Regions from separate parts of the Rhodococcus sp. 077-4 genome, predicted to be linked through region 1. Evidence: predicted binding sites of a transcription regulator. Region 1 holds the regulator's gene; each other region holds the start of a gene.

Region 1 (5,864 bases):
GGGTTGGCGACCACACTGGCCGGAGCCGGTGGTGGCTCCGGAACCACCACCTACGCGGAGAACATCGGCGTCATGGCAGCCACGCGTGTCTACTCGACCGCCGCGTACTGGGTCGCGTCGATCACCGCGATTGTGCTCGCGTTCTCGCCCAAGTTCGGTGCCCTCATCTTCACGGTTCCCGACGGCGTCATCGGGGGAGCGACTCTCGTTCTGTACGGGCTCATCGGACTGCTCGGCGTGCGCATCTGGACCGATGCGAAGGTCGACTTCACCGATCCGGTCAACCTCACCGTGGTCGCTGCGGCGCTCGTCGCCGGGATCGGGGATTTGACGTTGTCGATCGGATCGGTCGAACTCGGCGGTATCGCCTGGGGCTCCGTCGGAATTCTCCTCGGCTACCCGATCGTCTCGGCGCTCGCGAGAACTGCGGGCAACCGGGGCCGCTAGTGGGTCACGGATCGCGCGCGTTTTGGTCATCGACCGGCTCGACACCGCGGACGTAGTGTTGCCTACGTGACGTCAGTCGTGCCGACGACCGTGATCCGCTTGGAGTTTCACCTGGTCGACGTCGGTATGCACCGAGCAAGGAGACATTCGTGGAACGCACACTTTTCGAGCCCGAGCACGAGCTGTTCCGGGAGTCGTACCGGAAATTTCTCGACCAGCACGTAGCACCGAACCACGCCAAGTGGGAAGAGCAGAACATCGTCGACCGCGGCGTCTGGGTCGAGGCCGGTAAGCAGGGCTTCCTCGGAACGGCAGCACCCGAGGAGTTCGGCGGCGGCGGAGTCAAGGACTTCCGCTACAACGCCATCGTCACCGAGGAAACCACCCGCGGTGGGTACAGCGGCATCGGCTTCACACTGCACAACGACGTCGTCGCGCCGTATCTGATCGAGCTGGCGAACGACGAGCAGAAGCAGCGCTGGCTGCCCGGATTCTGTTCCGGTGAGCTGATCACCGCAATCGCCATGACCGAACCCGGCACGGGCAGCGACCTGCAGGGCATCAAGACCAAGGCCGTCCGCGACGGCGACGACTGGGTGCTCAACGGCTCGAAGACCTTCATCACCAACGGAATCAACGCAGATCTGATCATTGTCGTGGCCTGCACCGACCCGGAGAAGGGCGCACAGGGCTTCAGCCTGCTGGTCGTCGAACGCGACATGCCCGGATTCGAACGCGGTCGCAACCTCGACAAGATCGGCATGAAGGCACAGGACACCGCCGAACTCAGCTTCACCGACGTTCGCGTGCCCGCCGCCAACCTCCTCGGCGAAGAAGGCATGGGGTTCATCTACCTCATGCAGAATCTGCCCCAGGAACGCCTGTCGATCGCCGTCGTCGCGGCAGCCGCGATGGAGTCGGCGCTGGAGATGACGATTCAGTACTGCCGCGATCGCAAGGCTTTCGGAAAGTCGATCGGCAAGTTCCAGAACACCCGATTCGTGTTGGCGGAGTTGGCAACCGAGACCACCGCCACCCGCATCATGGTGGACAAGTTCATCGAACTGCTCAATGCAGGGACGTTGTCCGTCCAGGAAGCCGCGATGGCGAAGTGGTGGACCACCGAGAATCAGGTCAAGCTGATCGACCGGTGCCTGCAGCTGCACGGCGGTTACGGCTACATGAAGGAATACCCGATCGCCAAGGCCTACATGGACTCTCGCGTCCAAACCATCTACGGCGGGACCACCGAGATCATGAAGGAGATCATCGGCCGCGGATTGAATCTGTGATCCGCTGATCCGATGCACGCGAAGGGCCGCAGCACATGTGCTGCGGCCCTTCTCGTGTCACTACGGTGACGATCCCTACAGCTTGCGCATCACGGTGACGACTTTGCCGAGGATTGCGGCGTTGTTGCCTGGAATCGGCTCGAACAGGGGATTGTGCGGCAGCAGCCACACTTCACCCTTGGACCGCTTGAACGTCTTGACGGTGGCCTCGCCGTCGATCATCGCAGCCACGATGTCGCCGTTGTCGGCCACGGACTGCTGGCGAACCACCACCCAGTCGCCGTCGCAGATGGCCGCCTCGATCATCGACTCGCCGACGACCTTGAGCAGGAAGAGCGAACCCTGCCCCACCAATTCGCGTGGGAGCGGGAACACGTCCTCGACGGCCTCTTCGGCAAGAATGGGACCGCCTGCGGCGATACGTCCCAGAACGGGCACGAACGTCGGGGTCGGCAGGCGATCCTGTTCGTCGGACGCCGCGGAACCGTCTACGGCGGCGGCAGCCTGATCGGCCTGCACCTCGTCCAGCCCACGCACGTCGACGGCGCGGGGGCGGTTGGCGTCCCGGCGCAGGAACCCCTTGCGTTCGAGGGTGCGAAGTTGATGAGCAACCGACGAGGTCGACGTCAGACCGACCGCATCGCCGATCTCACGAATGCTCGGCGGGTAGCCGCGCTCGGTGACCGAGGCGCGAATGACCTCGAGCACCTTGCGCTGCCGCTCGGTCAGACCCGCACTGATATCGGTTCCGACCTCCATGGCCTTGGATGTCGGCTCTGCGGCCGGCTTTCCTGCGGCGGCCTTGGTAGCGGTGGCCTTGGCGCCGGTCGTCTTGGGACCCGTGGTTCGCGTGGTCGACCTCGTCGAGGTCTCGTCCTTCATGCTGTCGGCCTCCTGCTGAAGTTCTGGATCCGGTCTGCGTGGTCGGTCTGCGCGGACTGGAGTTGATGGTGTCGACTCGTGTGGCGTGTGGTTTCTGACACGAATCTAGCGTGTATCAGCTGTTGAATCAAACATCTGTTCGACTCGTGTCGCGTTTTCTACAGACTTTGTCGGAGGCTCGTGATAGAACTTCGAACAAGCGTCCATCGAACGCCTGATCGAACAATCGATCCAACGAGTGAAGACGAGGTTCCGATGACCATCATCACCGATCGCCCCACCGCCACCGCCGTCCGTTCACGGTCCACCGTCGTCGAGCGCCGCCGCCGGGCGCGTCCGGCGGTGCACGGCGTCGCCGCGCCGTCCGGCCCGTGCCTGCCCGTCCTGGACCCGTCGTGGACGGATGTCACCGATCGTGAGCAGGCCGATCTCGAGTTCGACCGGACTTCTGCGCACTTCGCGGGTCAGCCGGTTCGCATGCGATCGCTGGTGCTGTCGATGTTGGCGGTCCTGGTCGTCGCAGGGGGACTGATCGGCATCGCGAACCTGCGGGCCACTGCAGCCGAGTCGGGCGCGCAGCCGGCCGGTGTGGTCGAAGTACACGACGGAGCAGTCGTCGAGTATGCGCCCGGCAGATGACCACCGGCCCCCTCGCGTCCGGGAAGACTGAGTATCCTCGACTGACTGCCCCGATGCGCGTGCTCGTCGTCGGAGCGTTGGATACGACGGAGGCTTCCTCATGCATTGCCCGTTCTGCAGGCATCCCGACTCACGCGTGGTCGACTCGCGTGAGATGGACGAGGGGCAGGCAATACGGCGTCGTCGCTCCTGCCCGGAGTGCGGTCGTCGATTCACCACCGTCGAGGCTGCAGTGCTGGCCGTCGTGAAGCGTAGCGGCGTGACCGAGCCGTTCAGCCGCGACAAGGTCGTCAAGGGTGTTCGACGCGCCTGCCAGGGCAGAGATGTCGACAACGACGCTTTGAACCTCTTGGCTCAACAGGTCGAAGACACCATTCGCGCCGCCGGTTCCGCAGAGATCCCCAGCAACGAGGTGGGTTTGGCGATTCTCGGGCCCCTTCGCGATCTCGACGAGGTGGCCTACCTGCGCTTCGCCTCCGTCTATCGCTCGTTCAGCTCGGCCGAGGACTTCGAGAAGGAAATCCACGAACTTCGCAAGCATCGAGAGTCCGCCGACGTCGACTGACGGCAGCACGGGTCAACGAGACTGATCCGAGATCGCTTTCTCGATGCGCTTCTCCGAGACCGGATACGCCGTGCGAATCCCTTGGGCGAACAGTCCGACTCGCAACTCCTCGATCATCCAGAACAGTTCCTGCACCCCGGAACTGTTCTTTCTGCTCTCCGGGAGCGAATCCAACAGCCGCCCGTACGAGGCGTAGACGCGATCGAGTACGTCCATCGCCGCGGCGTCGCGGCCCGCACTGCTCGGCAGCGTCGCGAGCCGTTTGGTTGCCGCAGCGAGATACCGCGGAAGGTCCGCCAACCGGCGAGAACCGAACTCGGTGACGAACCCGCGAAAGATCAACCCGTCGAGCTGTTCTCGAACATCGTCGGCCGGCTCCCCGGAGGAGGCTTGAAGTTGCGCAGACAACGCCAGCGCAGCGGTCAGTACCGGGCGAACCAGGGCGAGCACCGCGGCGGTCCGTCGAGGAACCTCGGCGTTGACCTCGGTCCTGAGCTTGTCGAAAGCCTCCGGATCGCGAACCGGCCCACCGTGCGCATCCATTGCCTCCTCGACCGCCAGAACCCGGCATTCCTCGAGCAGTGCATCGACTCCGCCGTACGGATTCTGGCTCAGCGCAAGACGTTCCGCCGTCGGTAGGCCGGCCAGCAGGGCTTTGGTTCCCTTCGGAGCCGTCGACAGCAACAGTGCTCTGGTTCCCGAACGCATCGCAGCTCGTTGCTGGGCGGGCGTGCTGAGAACTCGCACCGCTACGCCCGGTCCCTCGGGTACCAATGCCGGGTAGCCGGTGACCTTCTGTCCACCGACCTCTCTGGTGACCGTCGATTCCAACCGACCCAATGTGCCCGAGGTCCAGGCCAGCGATGGTGCGCGCTCCGCATCGCCGACCGCGTTCGCGACCTGACGGCCGACCTCGCCGGACAGGCCCGTGCGAAGAGCAGTCAGATCCTTGTTGCTGCCCAACACCTTTCCCGACGGGTCGAGCGCCGCGAACGTCATCTTCAGATGCTCGGGCAGCGCCGCGGTGTCGAAATCCTTGGCCGTGATGTGGCATTGCGCAGCCCGGGAGAGTTCGCGTGCCAAAGCCGTGACCAGAGTTTCCGCACGCGGCTTCATCACCGCCAGTGCGGCGGCCGCGAAGTCGGGGGCCGGAACGACGTGGCGACGCAACGCTTTCGGCAGCGTCTTGATCAATGCGGTCACCAACTCACCACGCATCCCCGGGACCAGCCAGTCGAATCCGACCGGTTGTACCTGGGCGAGCAGAGCGATCGGAATTCGTGCGGTGACTCCGTCGGCCGCCGTACCCGGCTCGAACTGGTACGTCAGCGGGAACTGGATCTCACCCTGTCGCCATGCATCGGGATACGCGCCGGTGAGGACGGAGGCCGCGTCGGAGTTGACGACGGTGGCGGTGGTGAAATCCAACAGGTGTGGATCCTGCCTGCGGGCCTTCTTCCACCAGGTGTCGAAGTGCCGCGCCGACACCGCTTCCGGGGCGATCCGGTCGTCGTAGAAGTCGAAGAGCGCGTCGTCGTCGACCACGATGTCTCGACGTCGGGCGCGATGCTCGAGTTCACCGACGTCGTCGAGCAGTGCGCGGTTCTTGTGGAAGAACGCGTGCTGGGTCTTCCATTCACCCTCCACCAGAGCGTGTCTGATGAACAGCTCCCGCGATGCCTCCGCGTCGATGCGGTGATAGTTCACCGGGCGTTGCGTCACCAACGGAATGCCGTAGAGCGTCACCCGTTCGTAGGCCATCGCCGATTCGCGCTTGATGGACCAGTGCGGCTCCGAGTACGTCCGCTTGACCAGGTGTGGTGCGAGCCGCTCGGCCCACTCCGGTTCGATGCGAGCGGCCATGCGGCCCCACAGCCGTCCGGTCTCGACCAGTTCGGCGGCCATGACCCAGCGTGGGGGCTTCTTGAACAGACCGGATCCGGGGAAGATCGCGAAGTGCGCTCCACGCGCGCCGAGGAATTCGCGCTTGTCGCCTTCTCTGAGCCCGACGTGCGAGAGCAGCCCGGACAGCAGCGACT
Region 2 (5,864 bases), 520 kb from region 1:
CGTCGGATTGGGATTCTGCCTCGCTCATCCCGTCGGTCGGTTCGCTGTAGGACGCCTGCAGCGTCACGAAATCGTCCTTCGAGCCGAGGAATTCGGCTCGGGCGATGCCAGGAATGGATTCCACGGCAGAGGTCAGTGCCGCGATGGGAGCACCCTGAGGCTTGACGCCGTCCAGGCCGCGCAGCACCACGGTGGCACCGTCGCCGGTCGACTCGAAGTCGCTTCCGAGCGTCTCGAATGCCATTCGCGCCGGGTCGTCCTTCGGCAACGCCGTGTAGTCGACCTCTCCGAGTGAGACTTTGAGGATCGGGGTGGCGATGATCAGCAACCCGGCGACGATGACGGCAGCGACGAAGCCCGGATGCTTCATCACGCGGGTGACGACGCCGCCCCAGAATTTGTGTGCGCGTGCATCGCTGCGATCGGACGCGGTGCGCGACCATGTCCAGGAGTTGATGCGCGGGCCGAGAATCGCAAGCAGTGCCGGAACCGCAGTCAGTGACAGGACGGCCGCACTCGCCACCGCAGCCATGGCTCCGAACCCGAGGGATCGGATCACTGCCTGCGGGAAGACGAGCATGCCGGCGAACGCGCAGATCAGCAGCAGTCCCGAGAAGACGACGGTGCGGCCGGCGGTGGACACGGTGCGGACGGTCGCCTCGATCGTCGTCGACCCGCCGCGTAGTTCCTCGCGGAACCTGCTGACGATGAACAATCCGTAATCGATGGCCAGGCCAAGTCCCAGCAGTGACGCGACGTTGATCGAGAACGAGCTGACTTCGGTGAACTCGGTGAGCACCCGCAGGATGGCCAGGGAGCTGAGCACGCTCAGAATACCGACGAACACCGGGACCGCTGCGGCGATCACACCGCCGAAGATGAAGATCAGCAGCAGCAACGTGATGGGAACCGCGATCATCTCGGAGCGGACCAGATCACTTTCGAGGGTTTCGCTGAGCGAGACCCCCACCACAGACGCGCCGGCGAACTGCGATTCGATGCCGGGTACTTCGAGTTGCGGCGGAAGTTCGCCGAACGTGTTGAAGGTGACTCCCGATTTCGCACCGAGGGAGATCGTCACCAATGCTTTGGTTCGGTCTTTCGAGACCAGGAACTCCTTGGTCACCGGGTCCGCGGTCCAGTAGGAGTTCACGTTTCCGAGGGTGTAGCGACTACGGAATTGGTCGAGCGTCGCCTGCACTCGGGGTCCTATGTCGTCGATCGTCTCGCCCTCGGGGGCGGTGTAGATCGCCACGATGTCGGGTGTCGGTTGGCCGATGCCCTGCACCAGTCGCGCGACCTCCGACGACTCGCTGCCTGCGTCGGCGTAGCCGCCTTCGCTCAGTTTCGAGAAGACACCCAGCCCCAGCACGCCGCCTACGGCCACGATCGCGACGACAGCTGTGAGTACCCATCGTTTGTGCGATACGACGAACGAGGCCCAACGGGTCACGACGGTGCTCCGGCTCTGTGAAAGGGATTCGGTGAAAAGGGTCAGTGGCGACTCGACTGTAGTTGATCGTGTCGGACCCTCGTGTTCTCATTAGAACAAGTGTTCGACGGTATTGCGACGGCGTGGAGGAGGTGATTTCGATGGGTTGGAACGACGGACCTCCCACCTGGTCGGAAATGGAGCGCGTCCTGTCCGGACGTCCCAAGCCTGTGGCCGAGGGCGACGGCGGCGACAGCCCGGCCTGGTCCCGGAAGCGAGAGGCCTACGAGGGGCCTCGCCACCACGAGCCGGTGCGTCCGGCAACGCCGTATTCGGAACTGCATGCGCACTCGGCGTTCAGCTTTCTCGACGGTGCCTCGCAGCCCGAGGAAATGGTCGAGGAAGCGGTACGACTCGGCCTCGAGTCCATCGCGATCACCGATCACGACGGTTTCTATGGGGTCGTGCGTTTCGCCGAGGCGGCCAGAGCTCTCGGCATCGGAACCGTGTTCGGTGCCGAACTCTCGCTGGACACCCAACGGTCTCGAGCCGGGGCGACCGATCCCGACGGCACTCATCTACTCGTACTCGCCCGCGGCCAGGAAGGGTATCGACGCCTTTCGCGTCGGATCGCGGCCGCGCATCTGGCAGGCGGGGTCAAAGGTAAGCCGCAGTACGACATCGACGAGCTCACCGAATCGGCGGGTGGGCATTGGCAGATTCTCACCGGTTGCCGAAAAGGGCATGTGAGGCAGGCGCTTTCACGTGGTGGTCCTGAGGCGGCCGAAGCCGAGTTGCGCATGCTCGTCGATCGGTTCGGACCCGATCGTGTCACCGTCGAACTCACCCGGCACGGCGTCGCGGACGACGACGAGCGCAACGACGCTCTCGCGACGCTGGCTCGGCAGTACGGCCTTCCGACGATCGCCACCACGGCCGCGCATTACGCCGGTCCACGCAGTAGGAGATTGGCCATGGCGATGGCCGCGGTTCGCGCGCGGAGCAGTTTGGACGACGCCGCCGGTTGGTTGGCCCCGACCGGCGGCGAACATCTGCGGTCCGGGGCGGAAATGGCCGAACTGTTCCGTCACTATCCGGGCGCGGTGCGCGGTGCCGTCGAGCTCGGTCGTGAGTGCTCGTTCGATCTGAAGCTGATCGCGCCGCGCCTGCCGCCGTTCGAAGTGCCCGACGGATTCACCGAAATCAGCTATCTGCGGCGCCTCACGTTCGAGGGAGCCGCCCGCCGGTACGGCCCCCAGTCGGCGAACCCAGCGGCGTACTCGCAGCTCGAGTACGAACTGGACATCATCGAGCGGCTCGAATTTCCCGGCTACTTCCTGGTGGTCAACGACATCGTCCACTTCTGCAAGACACACGACATCCTGTGTCAGGGAAGAGGTTCGGCAGCCAATTCCGCAGTCTGCTTCGCCATCGGAATCACCAATGTGGATCCGGTGGCCAACAAGCTGCTGTTCGAGCGGTTTCTCGCACCAGAACGTGACGGGCCGCCCGACATCGATATCGACATCGAATCCGATCGTCGGGAAGAGGCGATCCAGCACGTCTACGCGAAGTACGGCCGCACCCATGCCGCTCAGGTGGCCAATGTCATCACCTATCGCGGTAAGTCCTCGGTGCGAGACATGGCACGTGCGCTCGGCTTTTCGCAGGGGCAGCAGGACGCGTGGAGCAAGCAGATCACCCGCTGGTCCGGAATCGGTGATCAGGAAGGTGACGGAATTCCCGAGTCCGTCCTCGAACTCGCGCGACAGATCGAGGGCTTCCCGCGCCACCTCGGTATTCACTCCGGCGGCATGGTGATCTGTGATCGTCCGATCGCCGACGTCTGTCCGGTGGAATGGGCGACGATGGAGAACCGCAGTGTGCTCCAGTGGGACAAGGACGATTGTGCCGCAGTGGGTTTGGTGAAGTTCGACATGCTCGGGCTCGGCATGCTCTCGGCGCTGCACTACATGATGGACCTGATCGCCGAGCACAAGGGCATCGACATCGAACTCTCCTCGATCGATCTGTCCGAACCCGAGGTGTACGAGATGCTCCAACGAGCCGATTCGGTCGGGGTGTTCCAGGTCGAGTCCCGCGCGCAGATGGCCACGCTGCCGCGGCTCAAGCCGAGAAACTTCTACGACCTGGTGGTCGAGGTAGCCCTGATCCGCCCCGGCCCGATCCAGGGCGGTTCGGTGCACCCGTACATCAAGCGCCGCAACGGACTCGAACCGGTGATCTTCGAGCATCCGTCCCTCAAGAAGGCGCTCGATCGAACTCTCGGCGTGCCGTTGTTCCAGGAGCAGCTGATGCAGATGGCCATCGATGTGGCCGGTTTCAGTGCCGCCGACGCCGATCAGCTGCGCCGCGCCATGGGATCGAAGAGATCACCGGAGAAGATGGAACTGCTGCGTGGGCGGTTCTACGACGGGATGCGTGATCTTCACGGCATCACCGGCGCGGCCGCGGATCGCATCTACGAAAAACTGTCGGCCTTCGCCAATTTCGGCTTCCCCGAGAGCCATTCGCAGAGCTTCGCCTCACTGGTGTTCTACTCGTCGTGGTTCAAGTTGCACCATCCGGCTGCATTCTGTGCCGGTCTGCTGCGCGCCCAACCGATGGGTTTCTACTCACCGCAATCTTTGGTCGCCGATGCCAGGCGGCACGGTGTGCTCGTGCACGGTGCCGACGTGAACGCCAGTCTCGGCCATGCGAATCTCGAGGGGGACGGGCTCGAGATTCGCATGGGGTTGGCAGATGTGAAGTTCATCGGCACTGCAGTGGCCCAGAAGATCGTCGACTCGCGAGAGGCACACGGGCCCTACACCTCCTTCCTGGACCTGACGGGACGCGTCGAACTGTCGGTGGCGCAAGCGGAAGCACTGGCAACGGCAGGCGCACTCGGGTGCTTCGGCATCACGCGCCGAGAGGCACTGTGGGCTGCGGGAGCGGCGGCGGGGGAGCGTCCCGGCCTGCTCCCCGGCATCGGAGCGTCGACGACAGCGCCTGCGCTACCGGGAATGTCGGATCTCGATCTGGCCTCGGCCGACGTCTGGGCAACCGGAGTGTCACCGGATTCGTATCCCACGCAGTTCTTTCGGGATCGTCTCGATTCGCTCGGCGTGATCCCCGCGAACCGGCTGCTGCAGATTCCGGACGGGGATCGGGTGCTCGTCGGTGGAGCGGTGACGCATCGCCAGCGGCCGGCAACTGCGGGAGGCGTCACGTTCATCAACCTCGAGGACGAAACCGGCATGGTCAACGTGGTGTGCTCGGTCGGATTGTGGGCAAAATACCGCAAGCTGGCGATCACCGCTCCCGCGTTGCTGATTCGAGGCAAAGTGCAGAACGCCGAGGGTGCGGTGACCGTGGTGGCCGATCATCTGCAACTGATGGATCTGCGAGTCGCCTCCAGATCGCGGGACTTCCGATGAGGGACCAAGTGCACAATCGAGGGGTGAAGCTGCTGCTGATTGCCGACACTCATCTTCCGAAGCGCGCGCGTGACCTCCCCGCCGAGGTGTGGTCGGCCGTCGACGATGCCGATGTAGTGATACATGCCGGTGATTGGGTGAATCTGGCGGCGTTCGAGGAGCTCTCACAGCGGTCGCGTCGTCTGGTTACGTGCTGGGGCAACAACGACGGCGAGGAGTTGCGAGCACTGATGCCCGAACGCGCCGACGTCGTACTGGGCGGGGTGCGGTTCACCGTGGTCCACGAGACCGGTGCCTCGACGGGACGGGAACGACGTATGGCGGCGGCGTACCCCGAGACAGACGTGCTCGTGTTCGGCCACAGTCACATACCGTGGGATACCTTCGCGGACAGCGGCCTACGGCTGCTCAACCCGGGGTCGCCGACGGATCGGCGTCGGCAACCGTTCTGCACGTACATGACAGCCGTTGCCGAAGACGGTGCGCTGAAGGAAGTGAATGTGCACCGCATCGCGCCTCGATAGCGGTCGAGGCCTCACATACCGCCGGCAACCCTGATGACGGTTCCGGTGGCGTACCGCGCGTCCTCGGACAACAACCACGACACCGCGCCCGCGATCTCCTCCGGCACACCGGGGTGCCCTAGGGGGATGCTCGACGCCATCTTCTGCGGCCGCTCGCGATCTCGGTGGAAGTCGGTCTCGATGATTCCGGGAGCGACTGCGTTGACGCGGATGTTCTGTGCAGCAACTTCTTTCGACAATCCCACGGTCAGCGTATCGACGGCGGCCTTCGCGGCCGCATAGTGGACGTACATTCCGGGACTACCCAGGGTCGCGGCAGCGGAGGAGATGTTGACGATCGAGCCACCTGTTTCGGCCATCGCCGCGATTGCGTACTTGCAACAGGTGAGTACCCCGACCAGGTTGACGTCGAGGTCCGCCCTGATGGTCTCGATGTCGTTGTCCACCAGCGGCCCGACGGCACGCGCC
Region 3 (5,864 bases), on a different contig from region 1:
ATCTTTCTCGGCACTCGCTCGATCCTCTATTTCAACGCCTCACCCGACGCGGGCCTGCTCCACTCGGTGGGTATGACGTCCCTCGGGTTGCTCATCGGGCTCGTGTTCGGTGTGGTCTTCACCAGCATCTACGACCGCAAGGGCCTCGATCGAGGCCTCGATTCACCCGTCGCTCACAGCTGACGCCGGTACACTCGATCCAATGCTTGCTGTGAATCCGGCCGGGAGCGTGGCAATAAGACGTACATTCCACGCTTACCTCGACGTCGCCATCGTCGTCCTCGTGCTCGTCGGGACCAACCTCATCGCCCACTTCACGACGGCATGGGCCAGCATCGCGACAGTGCCGATCGCCGCCGTTCTGCTGGTCGTCCTGTCGAACCGCCGCGGTTTGGGGTGGGCCGAACTGGGACTCTCACCCAAGCATTGGAAGACGGGTTCGCTCTACGCGCTGGGAGCCGTCGGAATCGTCCTCACCGTGGTCGCGATCGGTGCACTGCTCCCCCTCACCCGCCCCTTCTTCATGGCCGATCGATACGCAACCGTCTCCGCCGCCGTCGTCGCGTCGATGGTCGTCATTCCGCTCCAGACCGTCATCCCGGAAGAACTCGCGTTCCGTGGGGTACTGCACGGAACACTGGGCCGCATCTACGGTGCGCGGGGCGTGTTCGCCGCAGGGTCCCTGCTGTTCGGTCTGTGGCACATCGCGTCCTCGCTCGGATTGACGGCGGGCAACGTGGGGCTCAGCGGATTTCTCGGCGGCGGACTGTTCGGTCAGATCGTCGGCATCGCGCTCGCCGTGCTGGCGACCGCAGCGGCAGGTGTCGTCTTCACGTGGCTACGCAGCCGTAGCGGCAGTCTGATCGCGCCCATCGCCCTGCACTGGTCGTTGAATGGACTCGGCGCACTGGCTGCCGCTCTCGTATGGCACGCATCGGTGAGCTGACGACAGTGAAAGACGAGCTCTGGCAGTATCTTCGACTCGCGCGCGGAACCATGCTGTGGAAACTCGACGGCCTCACCGAATACCAGAAGCGTCGCCCCCTTACGCCCACGGGCACGAACCTGCTGGGCTTGATCAAGCACCTGGCGATCGTCGAATACGGCTACTTCGGGCTGACCTTCGGCCGTGAATTCCCGGCACCCTTCCCCGACATCACGAAATCGGCCGAGGCGCGACTGAACTCGGACATGTGGGCCGCTGCCGACGAATCATCCGAGTTCATCGTCGACCTGTACCGCACGGCCTGGATCCATTCCGACAAGACCATCGAGTCGAACGACCTCGAATCCGTCGGACGTGTACTGCACTGGCCCTTCGAGAAGCAGGAAGTCACGCTGCACCGCGTGCTGGTCCACATGGCTATCGAGACGAGTCGACATGCCGGACATGCAGACATTGTGCGCGAGCTCATCGACGACTCCGTCGGACTGCGCTTGGGCAACGAAAACATGGCCGACGGGGACGCCGCGTGGTGGGCCACGTATCGAGCCGAGCTGGAAACCGTTGCGCGAGAGGCTGATGAAGTTCGTCCGACGGACTGACGGCCTGACATACCAGTTCGTTCGAGATGCCGACTCCCATGGATTCCCGCCCTACCGAAGAGTCGATGCGGACTTCTTCTGCCGACGCCTCCCCGACCACGGATGGGCGGTCTGTCATGCCACAGAGTCCGAGGTCTGGAGCAGGCCGTACGACGACGCCGGCTTCGGTGATCGACCGCCGGAAGGCGTGTGGGTAAGCCGCAAGGGCGATAGATCGTACGGGTACGACTGCGCGACGAGCTGATACCACAGGGCACCGACAGCATTGAATTCACGAATCCTTATGCAAGGCAATAGTTTTCGGTTAAACTATGGTTGTCAGTCGAACGCATGTTCGATACACTAGGTCCCATGACCGCAGCGATCTGGCAACTGAGCGATAGTGAACTCCTCGCCGACGCCGCCGCGGTCTCCCACCAGATTCAACTCCTCGAAGCCCGACGTATTGCTCTCGTCGCCGAAATCGACACCCGCGTCTCCCGAGAGAAGCTCGGCTTCCCCGGCCCTGCAGGCTGGCTGACCTCCACCACCCTGCTCAGCCCCAGCAAAGCCAACAAGATCGTCGCCCTCGCCCGCGGATTGAAGGACTTCCCCGACATCGCCGACGCCGTCAACACCGGCGTCATGTCCGTCGACCACGCCGCCCTCATCCTCACCTTCGCCGAAACACCCCCGAAGAACCTCCCGCAAGCAGGACAAGACATCGCCCGTAAAGCCATGATCGACGCCGCTACCGGACCCGAAGCACGTACCAGCAGACTCCGCGCGGCGATCACCCGCCTGCACGACACCTACGGCAGCAAGAAACCACCCGCCGAAGACACCGACCGCAACGAACTCTTCGCCTCGAAAACCCTGAACGGGCGACTGGTCATGAAAGGTGACTTCGACGCCGTCACCGGAGAAAAACTCCTCACCGCCCTCTCACCACTGACCGAACCCCAACCAGCGGCCGACGGAACCCACGACGAACGATCCCCCGCCAAACGCCGCGCCGACGCCCTCGGACACATCCTCGATCACTACCTCGCCTCGAGTGATCGACCCATCGAAGGCGGCGAGAGACCGCATGTGAACCTGCACATCACCCTGCGTGACCTCACCGACCTCCGCGACAGCGCCGACAGTGCCGACGACGACGACGACGACGATATCGCGGACGACGAAAACTCGCGCACTGCAACAGAAACCGACACCAGCGCGGACGCGGTCGACATCAACACCGGAGACCCGATCCACCCCGACGAGGCCAACGAGGCGGATGGACATTCCGTCTCCGACAGCTCGAGAACCCCTGCCGAATCGGATGCTTCGGAGCCGGGCGCCGACAATGACGGTGACGGTGACGGTGACGGTGACGGTGACGGCGGTGCCGCAGCCGATCGTGGCGCGTACAGGGATCTGTTCGGTGACGGCACCACCGTGGGCTGGCTTCCCTGGATGGGGCCACTGTCTCGCAACACCTCTCGGCAGTTGGCGTGCGACTGTGTCCTCACGGCCATCGTCATGGACGAGAACGGCTCCCCGATCAACCTCGCCCGCACCGCCCGCACCGTCACCGCCAAACAACGCAAAGCCCTCATCGCGAGAGATCACACCTGCGCATTCCCCGGCTGCGGCAAACCCGCATCCTGGACAGAGGCGCACCACATTCGGCACTGGGCCGACGGCGGCCCCACCGACATGAACAACCTCGTCCTACTCTGCCGATTCCACCACCGACTCCTTCACCACAGTGACTGGGAAGTGTTCATCGGCACCGACAACCACCCCTGGTTCGTACCCCCGGCAACAGTGGATCCCTATCGACAACCCCGACAATCCCACGCGCGAGCAGGCCCCCACATCGCCTGAGCCCGACCACACCATCCACAGACGACACCAGCCCCGCACCGAAACGACGGTGCGGGGCTGGAAGTGGTCGGTTCAGGAACCGGACGGAGCTGCAGGCGGAGCCGGAGGCGTGACACCATCGGCCGGAACCGGAGGAGCCGGAGGCGTGGCACCATCGGCGGGTGCCGGCGGCGTCGGAGGAGTCGCACCGTCACCTTCTGCACCCGGGGTAGGCGGAGCCGGAGGCGTCGCGCCGCCACCTGGAGCACATGCGGCACCACCGGGGCCACCGCCCTTACCCGGACCACCTGCCGGGGGCGCCGGCGGAGTTGCCCCGTCACCCGGCGCCGGCGGCGTTGCGCCGTCCGCAGGTGACGGTGGGGTCGGTACCGCGGGAACCGTCGATCCGTCGTCGGTACCCGGAGCTGCCGGTACGGCAGGCACATCCGACCCGCCACCACCGTCGGTTCGCTGTCCGAGAGCTGAAGACGACGCCACCGTCGACACTCCGGGAGAGACGTCGGGGCCGGTGGCTGCGAATACTGCCGACGCGACGAGCGCCCCTACTGCAAGTCCCGCTGCTGCCGTTGCCACCAAGGGCACGCGTCCCTTCCACCGCTTCGGCTTGTTCTGCTGGGGAGCAGCAGGCTCGGCCGGGTTCGATGCGGCGGGGATCGGCTGGGTCTGATCGTTCACATTCACTCCTCGTTCGGATCTGTGTTGTTCGTTTGGTCCTGTCATCAACCCTGCCGCCGCCAGCTGAAGTGATCCTGAAGCCGGGCGTATCTTCAGGATCACTTCAGCTGGTGGGTGACAATCGAGGCATGACATACAGTTCCGCTCCCCGGGTGATGGTGGTGGAGGATTCGCTACCCATCCGAGAAGCCCTGGTGGCGTCGTTCGAGGACGCAGGCTTCGTCGCCACCGCGTCCCCCGATGGCGATGACTTCGAATCGGTCATGGCCGGATTCCGTCCGGACGTCGTAATACTCGATGTCATGCTGCCCGGCGCGCGCGACGGATTCGCGCTGATCGACGTCGTCCGCCAGAGCAGCGATGCAGGAATCATTATGGTCACCGCGAAAGACCAACTGCCGGATCGCCTGCGCGGACTGAGCAGCGGCGCAGACGATTACGTCGTCAAACCGTTTCAGCTCGACGAGGTGGTCGCGCGCGCGAAATCGGTGCTGCGGAGGCGGGGACGATCGTCCGACGCGATCCAGGTGGGCGATCTTCTGGTCGACGAATCTGCCGGAATCGTCACCCGCGCCGGCCACGTCCTCGATCTGACGGCAACCGAACTGAGACTGACCACGTTTCTGGTAGCTCAGCGCGGACGCACCGTCTCCAAAACCGCCATCCTCGAATCGGTTTGGGGTTACGGCGCTTACGACGGCAACCTGGTGGAAGTACACATCAGCGCGTTGCGTCGCAAGATGGAAGCCCACGGTCCGCGGTTGATCCACACCGTTCGCGGACTCGGTTACGCCTTGCGAGCGCCGCAGTGAACCGCACAGCCACCCCCTCGTTGCGTACGCGGGTGGTCGCCACTGTGGTCGTCCTGTTCGCAGTACTGCTGGTGGTCGTAGGCGCATCGGTGGATGTCGTTCTGGGCCAGCAGCTCCGGCGCGATCTCGATGCACGGTTGACCGACCGAGCCGACCGCGCGGTCGAGCTGGTGAACAGCGGCATCGGTCCCGAGGACCTCGTGCAGGCGTTGCAGGGCGACGCCATCCGAGTTCGCGTCACCGGTGCGGACGGCACGGTCTACGGCGCTCCCGGCAACGGACCGCCGGGGCCGGATATCAGGCCGGCAACTCCCGCACCGCCTCCCGGTCCCTCGAACGCTCCCCCGGGCCCACCCGATCCACCTGCCCCGCCGTCGGATTCGTTGGAAATCACGAAACCGCTACCCGACGGGTCGACGCTGTCACTGCTCGGCGACACCACCGCCATCGCCGATGTTCGCCAACAATTGCGCATTCTGATGGTGTTCGCCGGTGCCGTCACTCTGCTACTGGCCGCGGCTGCACTGACCTATGCGGTGCGGCGAGCACTGTCACCGCTGGACTCCATGACGTCTGTTGCGCGTCGAATCACCAACGGCGACAGGGGCCGACGACTGCTCCCATCCAAGCCGAACACCGATCTGGGACGCACGGCATCGGCCGTCGACGAAATGCTCGACGCCCTCGAGCACGCCGAGCGCAAGGAGGCTGCGGCCGCGCGGACGGCGCGTCGAGCCGAGGAGGACATGCGCCGGTTCCTGGCCGACGCCGCGCACGAATTGCGCACACCGGTCGCCGGAATCTCAGCGCTGGCACAGTCGCTGCAGCGCGACGCCGAGCATCGCCCCGATCGGGTGGGCAGATGGAGTGAGCTGCTCGTCGGCGAATCGGCGAGAGCATCACGCCTGGTGGGCGACATGCTCGATTCTGTTCGCGCAGAGAACACTTCGGATCTGGAGCTGACCGACGCGGACCTCG

The links. The regulator LexA, encoded in region 1, represses DNA repair genes until DNA is damaged. The targets are predictions, from matches to a motif close to CGAACANNTGTTCG.
Region 2: ACNEOT_RS11530 (error-prone DNA polymerase) is a predicted target of LexA. The motif match lies at 1,546-1,559, and genes of this name have one in related genera.
Region 3: ACNEOT_RS03255 (DUF222 domain-containing protein) is a predicted target of LexA. The motif match lies at 1,869-1,882, and genes of this name have one in related genera.

The regions. Positions count from the first base shown of each region.
Region 1 is NZ_JAJPWC010000002.1:1,013,377-1,019,240, forward strand. It holds gene ACNEOT_RS14035 (uracil-xanthine permease family protein) at 1-447, shown strand, start outside; gene ACNEOT_RS14040 (acyl-CoA dehydrogenase family protein) at 597-1,739, shown strand; gene lexA (transcriptional repressor LexA) at 1,815-2,498, opposite strand; gene ACNEOT_RS14050 (hypothetical protein) at 2,877-3,260, shown strand; gene nrdR (transcriptional regulator NrdR) at 3,361-3,825, shown strand; gene hrpA (ATP-dependent RNA helicase HrpA) at 3,838-5,864, opposite strand, start outside.
Region 2 is NZ_JAJPWC010000002.1:490,859-496,722, forward strand. It holds gene ACNEOT_RS11525 (MMPL family transporter) at 1-1,453, opposite strand, end outside; gene ACNEOT_RS11530 (error-prone DNA polymerase) at 1,594-4,872, shown strand; gene ACNEOT_RS11535 (metallophosphoesterase family protein) at 4,896-5,396, shown strand; gene ACNEOT_RS11540 (SDR family NAD(P)-dependent oxidoreductase) at 5,408-5,864, opposite strand, start outside.
Region 3 is NZ_JAJPWC010000001.1:643,229-649,092, reverse strand. It holds gene ACNEOT_RS03270 (YhgE/Pip domain-containing protein) at 1-183, shown strand, start outside; gene ACNEOT_RS03265 (type II CAAX prenyl endopeptidase Rce1 family protein) at 203-946, shown strand; gene ACNEOT_RS03260 (DinB family protein) at 925-1,545, shown strand; gene ACNEOT_RS03255 (DUF222 domain-containing protein) at 1,897-3,399, shown strand; gene ACNEOT_RS03250 (hypothetical protein) at 3,472-4,074, opposite strand; gene ACNEOT_RS03245 (response regulator transcription factor) at 4,203-4,886, shown strand; gene ACNEOT_RS03240 (ATP-binding protein) at 4,883-5,864, shown strand, end outside.